DNA from 4 places in the Pseudomonas berkeleyensis genome. Region 3 is predicted to be linked to each of the others. Evidence: riboswitches for the same ligand, from Rfam matches in the RefSeq annotation. Region 3 holds a riboswitch; each other region holds the start of a gene.

Region 1 (2,194 bases), 840 kb from region 3:
ACGGCCCGCAGTTCCTGCATGTGGTGACCAAGAAGGGCAAGGGCTTCGCACCCGCCGAGGTCGACCCCATCGGCTACCACGCCATCACCAAGCTGGAACCGGTCACGCCAGTCGCGGCACCGAAGAAGCCTTCCGGCCCGAAATACTCCAACGTGTTCGGCCAGTGGCTGTGCGACATGGCCGAGCAGGACGCGCGCCTGGTCGGTATCACTCCGGCAATGAAGGAAGGCTCGGATCTGGTGGCGTTCAGCGAGCGCTTCCCCGAGCGTTACTTCGACGTGGCGATTGCCGAGCAGCATGCCGTCACCCTCGCCGCCGGCATGGCCTGCGAAGGTGCCAAGCCGGTGGTGGCGATCTACTCAACCTTCCTCCAGCGCGCCTATGACCAGCTGATCCACGACGTCGCCGTGCAGCACCTCGACGTGCTGTTCGCCATCGACCGCGCCGGCCTGGTTGGCGAAGACGGCCCGACCCACGCCGGCAGCTTCGACCTCTCCTACCTGCGCTGCATCCCCGGCATGCTGGTGATGACGCCGAGCGACGAGAACGAGATGCGCCGCATGCTCACTACCGGCCACCTGTTCGACGGCCCGGCAGCGGTGCGCTACCCGCGCGGCAGCGGCCCCAATGCGCCGCTCGATGCAGGCCTCGAACCGCTGGAGATCGGCAAGGCCGTGGTACGCCGCCAGGGCAATGGCGTCGCCCTGCTGGCCTTCGGCGTGCAACTGGCCGAAGCCCTGCGCGTAGGCGAAACGCTGGACGCCACGGTGGTCGACATGCGCTTCGTCAAACCGCTGGACGAAGCACTGCTGCGCGAGCTGGCCGGCAACCACGAACTGCTGGTGACCATCGAGGAAAACGCGGTGATGGGCGGTGCCGGCAGCGCGGTCAGCGAATTCTTCGCCGCCGAGAACCGCCAGGTGCCGATGCTGCACCTGGGTCTACCGGACTACTACGTCGAGCACGCCAAACCGAGCCAGATGCTTGCCGAGTGCGGTCTCGACGAAGCCGGCATCGAACGCGCGGTGCGTCAACGCCTGAGCCTGCTGCAGGCCTGAGCATGAGCCTGGCTCATCGCCGGATGAGCCAGGCTTGCTTGTCATTCATAGCTGCGCGCACTAAGGTTCGCCCACTTCATGTTCCGCCTGGGTGCGCTGCGCAAGCGGCGTGAAACGGGAAGTCGGTGCGCTCGTCATGAGCAATCCCGGCGCTGCCCCCGCAACGGTAATCGACTGCAAGCGCTGAGCTTGCGCCACGTCCAAACGGCCACTGGGGCAACCTGGGAAGGCGGACGTGGGTCGAGAGCCCGGAGACCGGCCAAGGCGGTGCGACTGGTGTTGCGGAGGGCAGCACGGTCAAGCGCCGCCCTGCGCGCTTGCTCCTGCCCTCCTCGAACGTCTGCCGACCTTTGAGGAAAGAGAATGAAACTATCCCGTCTAGCCCTGGCCATTACTCTGGCGCCCTGCGCCGCACTCGCTGAAACCGTCCCTTCGCTCGATCAGGCACTGAAACTGTCCGACACGGTCATCAGCGCCAACCGCGAAGTACAGCTGCGCAGCAAAAGCAGTGTCGCTACCAGCGTGTTCACCCGCGAAGACATCGAACGCCTGCAACCCTCCAGCGTCATCGACCTACTGAACCGTGTACCCGGCGTACAGGTCACCAGTTCCGGCGGCCGTGGCAGCCTCTCCAGCCTGTTCATCCGCGGCACCAAGACAGCACAGAACGTCGTACTAGTCGACGGTCAACGGATTTCCGATGCGTCCAGCGGCAGCCATTTCCTCGAACACCTCAGCATCCACCAGATCGAACGGGTGGAAGTCCTGCGCGGCTCGCGGGCAACCCTCTACGGCGCCGACGCCATCGGCGGTGTCGTACAAATTTTCACCCGCCGCGCCAGTGCTGGACAACGCCAGGCCAGTCTTAGTCTGGGCTACGGCAGCCGTGGTACCTGGGAACGTGCGGCCAGCCTGGCCCTAGCCAACGAAAGTACCCGTTTCAATCTCAGTAGCAGCTCCTCGGATACCCACGGTATCGACCGCAGCACCCACGCCTCGACCTACGACAACGATCACGATGCCTACCGCAAGAACGGCCTGAGCCTGAACCTCGCCCACGACCTCAACGACGATCTGCAGCTCGGTCTGAGCCTGCTGGAGCAAAGCGGCGAGGTCGAGTTCGACAACGAGCCACT
Region 2 (2,194 bases), 2.3 Mb from region 3:
CCCGGCGCCCCTGACGCGTATGCAGGCGCGCCAGCGCGGCGGTGACGGTGGTCTTGCCCTGGCCCGAAGCCGGCGCGGCAATCAGCAGCGCCGGACAGTGACGTGCTTCCATCAGAATTCGATGCCCTTCTGCGCCTTCACCCCGGCCTTGAACGCATGCTTGACCAGGCTCATCTCGGTGACCGTGTCGGCCGCCTCGATCATCCCCGGCAAGGCGCCCCGCCCCGTCACCACCACGTGCTGCAGCAGCGGCCGCGCTTCGATATCGGCCAACACCGCATCCAGTTCGAGATAGCCATGCTTGAGGGCGATGTTCAGTTCATCCAGCACCACCAGGCCGATGGACTCATCGCCAAGCAAGCGTCTGGCAATGGCCCAGGCTTCCTGCGCCTTGGCGATATCACGCTGGCGATCCTGGGTTTCCCAGGTGAAGCCCTCGCCCATCACGTGATAGCTGACTTCCTCGGGAAAGCGGCGGAAGAAGGTTTCCTCGCCGGTGCTGGCCGCGCCCTTGATGAACTGCACCACACCGACCTTGATGCCATGACCGAGGGCACGCGCGACCATACCGAAGGCGCTGCTGCTCTTGCCCTTGCCATTGCCGCTGTGCACCAGCAACAGGCCGTATTCGTCCTGAGCCTGGGCGATCTTCTCGTCGATCAGGGCTTTCTTGCGCTGCATGCGCGCCTTGTGGCGGGCATCGCGCTCGGTGGACTCGCTCATGCTGTGCTCCTGTACGTCAGGCACCCGCGCCGCCTGTTGATCGATAAACAGTGCGAACGGCAATGAGCAAGAAGGTTGCGATGATCCGCATATCCTCACCCAGGCGCCAATGGCTGGTCAGGCGAGCGGAAGACAGAAAACACGAACGCCCCGACCAAACCGGAGCGTTAGCCGGACAGCGCCCTCCGCGATGCCGTGAAATTGCGACAGGCCGGTCTCCGGGCTCGTGAGCGAACCAAAGGTTCGACGCCGCGCCTTCCCGTGCAAATACACAGTGGCTTTGAGCAGCGTTTGACTCACCTACCGTTGCGGGGGCAGCGCCGGCATTCGAACCGGCTTCCCTGTTTCACCCCTCGGCCGTCATTCGCAGCGACTCGGGGCACCTGAAGCAAGGCGCGCAGGGTAGAGGCTGGCAGCCCTACCCGTCAACGCCGCTCAGTGCCTGGGCATGAACCCAGGCGGTTTGCTCGCCAACCAATCGACGAAAGTCCGCAAACGCTCATCACTCAGCAGCGCCTCGCGACTGTTGTAAGTCAGCGCCAGCTCCTTTTCGCTGAACAGGCGGTGAATCTGGTTATGACAGGCACGACAGACCCAAAGCGTGGCGGTAATGCGCTCATGACGAGCGAAGCGTTTCTGCACATACACCTTGTCGTGCAGCGCCTTGGGAATCAGGTGATGACGGGTCAGTGCGACAGGCCGCGCGCACAGCTCACATGCCTCGGGCTGAGGCGGCAGGCGAATGGGCTCGCTCATGAAGGGTCAGGGGTTACGAGCGAGCTCTGGAGTGATGACTCGTTTGGCATCGAGGTAGACACGCTGCCAGTAGACGTTATCGAGGCTGTCCAGGCGCACGGTACCGCCACTGGACGGGGCATGGACGAAACGCCCCTCGCCGACATAGATGCCGGCATGACTGACGGCGCGACCGCCATTGGTGGCAAAAAACACCAGATCACCACTCTGCAAGGCATCGCGCCGAACATCCGGAGTACGCATAGCGCTCAGCTCACGGGTCGAACGTGGCAGGCTGATACCGGCCGCATCGCGGTAGACGTAGCCGATCAGGCCACTGCAGTCGAACCCCCCTTCCGGGGTATTACCGCCATAACGATAGGGCGTACCGACCAGACCGAGGGCGCGAAACAAGACATCTTCGGCGCCGCCCTGATAGGACGAAGAAGAGACTGGAGGACTGTAGGTAGGCTGAGGAGAGGGAGCACGACTGCTACAGGCACTCAGCAGCAGAACGAGGGAGATAAGGGCGACACGGGTCGTGACGGGCATAAGCGAGGCGATCCTGAGCCTGAATGCGCTCTACTCTGCCGTCTACAGACAAACGGCGCAACCCTCAGTACCCGCTCAAGACCTATAGAGACAGCCCTTGAGCAGATTCTGCGGTTACGCCGTGTACATCAGTTATGACGCTTGGCAGCGATCTGATCTTCAACCGGCGCCAGGGCGAGGACGC
Region 3 (2,194 bases):
GGTTGAGCTGACCCTGAGCGGCGTCCCAGGTGAAGTTCTCGGCGTTACGCCAGTAGCGGCGCGCTTTGAGGTAGTAAAGCTGGTTGCTGGCGCTGACCTGATCGGAAAGCGTCCAGTCGGTGGTCAGTCGCGTCCACTGCTCGTGGTAGGCGATCTCGGCGTTGCGCACGTTGTAGTTTTTCTCGCGCAGGCTGTCGCGCAACTTGCCATCGACCAGCGGAGTACCGAAGTAACTACCGGGCTGCAGCTTGCCCTGATCGTGAGCCAGGGTGAATGCCAGGTCATCGTTGGCTTGCCAGCGCAACGCAGCGCTCAGGCCCAGGTTCTGCGAATCGTCGCGATCGGCCCAGCCATGGCTGGCCTCACGGTTGAGATTGAGGCGGTAACTCAGGGTGTCGCTCAGCGAACCGCCACTATCCAGCGCCTGCTGATTGCGGTCGAACGAGCCGTAGCCGAAGCGCACATGGTTTTTGATTTCGCCCTCGAAGGGCTTCTTCGCCAGCACGTTGACCACCGCGCCCGTGGCGCCTTCGCCGTACAGCACCGAGGCCGGGCCACGCAGCACGTCGATACGCTCGACCATCCAGGGATCGTGCGGGAACGACACGGTGCCCATGCCGGTGTACATGCGGATGCCATCGAACAACGTCATCACCGAGGCATGACCGGTGAAACCGCGCGCCGACAGCGCCGTGCCACCGTTACCGGGCGCGCCGATATCGCTGATACCCGCCGTACGCGTCACCGCATCCTGCACGCTGCGGTTGTTGCGTTCGCGCACCTCCGCGCCGCTGAGGCTGGTGCTGCTGGCCGGGGTTTGCAGGGCCGTAAGACCCAGGCGCGAACCGGCGACGGTCGGGGTATGCAGGTCGGTAGCACCCTCCTCGGCGGTCTTGGCCTGGATGGTGAGTTCGGGCAGATCGACGGCTTCGTTGGCCATGACCAGGCCGCTGAGCAGCAGAGCCAGTGGCCAGGTGCAGTGAAGGACAGGGTTTCGCACGGCAGAACTTCCGTTGTTGCGCGGAGAATCGAGAGATGAAATGTTAGTGTTATAACATAACATTATCGATCTTCGCAGCCGGGAAGGCAGGCGAACGGGTGCTGCAGCCGAAACGGCCTGGAAGGATTGTTTGAAACGGAAATGGCGCGCCATGAGTGTTCCATCGTCAGGGAAAAGGCACGGCAATCCGATGGAAATGCGCAACAGCAGACAGAGGCACGGGGGCGCCCTGCTGGAGTCAACGCCCGCCCACCGCGGGTTGCCAGACACAAACGACTCCAGGCCGGTCTCCGGGCTTGCGAGGGTCATGAACGCATCGCCTTCCCATGCGCGTGGCGCACAGTGGCGTTTCGATGCGGTCGCTCGCTTACCGTTGCGGGGGCAGCGTCGGACTTCAACCGACTTCCCGTTTCACCTCACGCACGGCGGCGTGAGACACCTGAAGCGGGGCGGATATGACCATCCGACTCCGCTCAAGTCAAGGCACGGGGCAATTGTGGGAGGCGCTTTAGCGGCGATTGCTCATAGCCTGGATTCGCCGCAGGCGTAATCCGGGTTGCTAATTGTTGCCCTGCTCGTCGATGCGCAACTCCGGCAGCGCCCTGCCCACCACCAGGCGTTCGTCGACTAGGCGAATCACTGCCGCTTCATCCTTGATCCCGTACCACTCGCCCTGTGGATAAAGGCTCGCGGTCGGCCCCAGGTCGCAGGGGAACTGGCACTGGCTGCGGGTGATGTGCACCCCGCCCTCGCACTCCAGCTTGCCGGCGGCCTTGAGTCGCTGACGCAGGGTTTTCCACAGGCCCAGTGCGCCCTTGCGCGTGCAGCGTGGGCCGTTGCACAGCAGCAGGCGTTGCGCGTGTGGCGGAATCTGCGACCAGGCGTGGTGCGCCGGCACGGGCGGCACGTCGCTGCAGGGAAGATGCGCCTGACGATGCGCCAGCAACGCGCCCAGACCATCGAGCCAGGTGTCCTCCAGCGCCGTGCAGACCACGAACACCTCGGCCCCGTCGCCGCGCTCGGCGATACGCTCGCGCAGCCAGTCGCGATGCGCGGCATCGGCGCGCGGTTCCAGATCGACCACCAGCAACGGTCGCGGCGCCTCATCGATGGCCTGCAACCAATCGTCCTGATCCGTGTCATGCAGGTGCGCCTCGCCCAACAGCGCTTCGATGCGTTGCTGCAGACGCTCGG
Region 4 (2,194 bases), 980 kb from region 3:
TAGACGGCCAGCCGACCGTGCTGATTCTGCGCCAGCAGGGCAATCAGATTGAGGGGCAATACGTTGAGAATCAGACCCTACGCCTGAATCTGAAGGGCCACTACGATGGACAGGTGCTGCGCGCCGAGATCAGCGATCCACAGTCCGGCCTGCTGCTGGCCAACATGAACGCCACCTATGCCAACGCCATGCTCAACACCAGCATTGCAGCTCGCAACCCACGCAATGGCGAGGTACTGGAACGTCAGGCGCTATTCCAGCGCGAAGCAGCAGCAATGCCGTCCGCAGCAGGCGTTCAGGATTCGGCACTGGTCGGCACTTGGGTACACGAGAAGATCATCAATAGCGGCGGCGCCAATTTCGCCTCGTTCAACACCGTGATAACCCTGCAGTTGAACGCCGATGGCAGCGTCACGCAGTGGAGCCGCTCGGCCGGCGGCGGCAGCGACTGGAGCTACGACAGCCCTGGCGAGGTGCAGTACAGCGGCCACTGGCGCAGCCAGGACGGCATGCTGATGGTGCGCCTGGCAGGCGCCGCCGATTATCAACCCGCCGCCTACTACCGCTTCAGCGACCAGTACCTGGTCACCGAGAGCAATACCGGCAAGATGATCTGGCAGCGCCGCCGCTAAGCGACTGGGTCAGGCTGCCTGGTGCAGGCGCACGTTGAACAGCGGCCCCTGGCTGAAGCGCGACAACGCCTTGGCACCGGCCAGCACGCCCAGGTCGATAAGCGGCTCGATCAGGATCACGCTCATGTAGGCCAGGCCGAAGCTGCCCACGGCTGCCAGGTTTTCGCTGGAGAAACCGTGACCGTAGAAGGCCCAGAACGCGACCCAAGCGACGATGCCACCCTGGTAGGCAGTCGACAGCGCCAGTGCCTGCTTGTAGGAAAGATCGACGTAGGCGGTACCCGGCGCAACGATGCGCTTGGCCAGCAGGCTGATGCCCCACAACGGGATAAGCAGCGTGGTGACGTTCATGCCGTACTGCGGCAGGTCGAACTGAGCGAATAGCAGCCCCTGCAGCAGCAAACCAGCCGCCAGACCGATGGCTGCTGCACCGGCACCGAACAGCAACAACAGGGTAGAACCGAGGATCAGATGCACCTCGGAAACACCCACCGGGTGATGCGGGAAGACTTCGAAGAAGCAGAACACCAGGGCGGTGGTCAGCAGGCTGCGCAACACCAGGGCGGCGACACCGCCGTTGTTGCGTACGCTGTCCAGGGCGAGTTTGGCGGTCAGACCGAAAGCGGTGACGGCCGTTGCGTAGCTGAGGAGGATCTTGGCGCCTTCGACGACACCGGGTTCGATATGCATGCGAGTTCCTTGTTCGCGCCCACCGCGCGACGATTCGGATGAAGGTTGGGCGAAACGCCCGTTGTCGATGGCAGGTCTCCTGGCTCACGGCTTGGCACTCCGCCCGCCTTCCCGACCGGAGTCAGTGGCATGAGGGCATCGTTCGCCGCTTACAGTTGCGGGGGCAGCCAGGGCATTGGCGAGATTCGCCGCACCCTGTTCCCTTTTCATCCGCGCCACATGCGTGCACGCAGAACCATCGAGCGCAAGATTACTCGCCTGCCCTGCTAAAAAACAGCGTGCCAGACAATCCGCTTTCAGCCCTCGTTCAGGCCGGCAACGTCACCACCGCCATGGTCACCGAAGCCTTGCTGTACAGGCGCTTCTGGCCGCCCTCCTCGCCGAACACCTCGGCCTCGACCACCGTGGCCTGGCGCCCGGCCTTGAGTACTTCGGCGCGGCAGAACAGGCGTGCACTGCGCGCCGGACGCAGCAGGTTGACCTTGAACTCCAGGGTCAGCACCGTCTGCCCCTCGGCCACCAGCGTCGCAGCGGCGGCACCGGCAGCATGATCGGCCAGAGTGGTCTGCACACCAGCATGGATGAAACCGTTCTGCTGCAGGTGGCGGAGCTGGATATCCAGCTCCGCCTCGACCCAACCCGGGCCGCAGTCGGTGGCGCGAATGCCCAGGTCATTGATGAAGTTGGCATCGGCGAAGCCTCGCTCGACCAACTCCCGATAACGCGGATGGGCGTGCATGGCGAACCTCCGATCAGGCCAGGTGAGGCGTGCTGCGTGCCAGCAGTGCCTCGACGTCGACACCACGCGGCAAGGTGCCGTAGACCCGGCCACGGCCCTCCAGGCGGCTGGCGATAAAGGCATCGGAGACGGT

The links. A riboswitch is a leader RNA that binds a small molecule or an ion and turns the genes downstream of it on or off. The one in region 3 is predicted to bind cobalamin.
Region 1: another riboswitch for cobalamin. It lies ahead of HS968_RS21845 (TonB-dependent receptor plug domain-containing protein); the one in region 3 lies ahead of HS968_RS25830 (TonB-dependent receptor).
Region 2: another riboswitch for cobalamin. It lies ahead of cobO (cob(I)yrinic acid a,c-diamide adenosyltransferase); the one in region 3 lies ahead of HS968_RS25830 (TonB-dependent receptor).
Region 4: another riboswitch for cobalamin. It lies ahead of HS968_RS21210 (energy-coupling factor ABC transporter permease); the one in region 3 lies ahead of HS968_RS25830 (TonB-dependent receptor).

What each region holds. Positions count from the first base shown of each region.
Region 1 covers NZ_CP059139.1:4,716,954-4,719,147, forward strand. Annotated here, with positions in the region: gene dxs (1-deoxy-D-xylulose-5-phosphate synthase) at 1-1,058, shown strand, start outside; cobalamin riboswitch at 1,131-1,336, shown strand; gene HS968_RS21845 (TonB-dependent receptor plug domain-containing protein) at 1,422-2,194, shown strand, end outside.
Region 2 covers NZ_CP059139.1:2,235,510-2,237,703, reverse strand. Annotated here, with positions in the region: gene HS968_RS10505 (cobyrinate a,c-diamide synthase) at 1-112, opposite strand, end outside; gene cobO (cob(I)yrinic acid a,c-diamide adenosyltransferase) at 112-723, opposite strand; cobalamin riboswitch at 916-1,125, opposite strand; gene HS968_RS10495 (hypothetical protein) at 1,159-1,479, opposite strand; gene HS968_RS10490 (C40 family peptidase) at 1,486-2,010, opposite strand; gene HS968_RS10485 (C40 family peptidase) at 2,139-2,194, opposite strand, start outside.
Region 3 covers NZ_CP059139.1:5,560,221-5,562,414, forward strand. Annotated here, with positions in the region: gene HS968_RS25830 (TonB-dependent receptor) at 1-1,000, opposite strand, end outside; cobalamin riboswitch at 1,265-1,458, opposite strand; gene HS968_RS25835 ((2Fe-2S) ferredoxin domain-containing protein) at 1,560-2,194, opposite strand, start outside.
Region 4 covers NZ_CP059139.1:4,579,925-4,582,118, forward strand. Annotated here, with positions in the region: gene HS968_RS21205 (hypothetical protein) at 1-632, shown strand, start outside; gene HS968_RS21210 (energy-coupling factor ABC transporter permease) at 642-1,322, opposite strand; cobalamin riboswitch at 1,375-1,577, opposite strand; gene HS968_RS21215 (PaaI family thioesterase) at 1,630-2,061, opposite strand; gene HS968_RS21220 (acyl-CoA dehydrogenase family protein) at 2,075-2,194, opposite strand, start outside.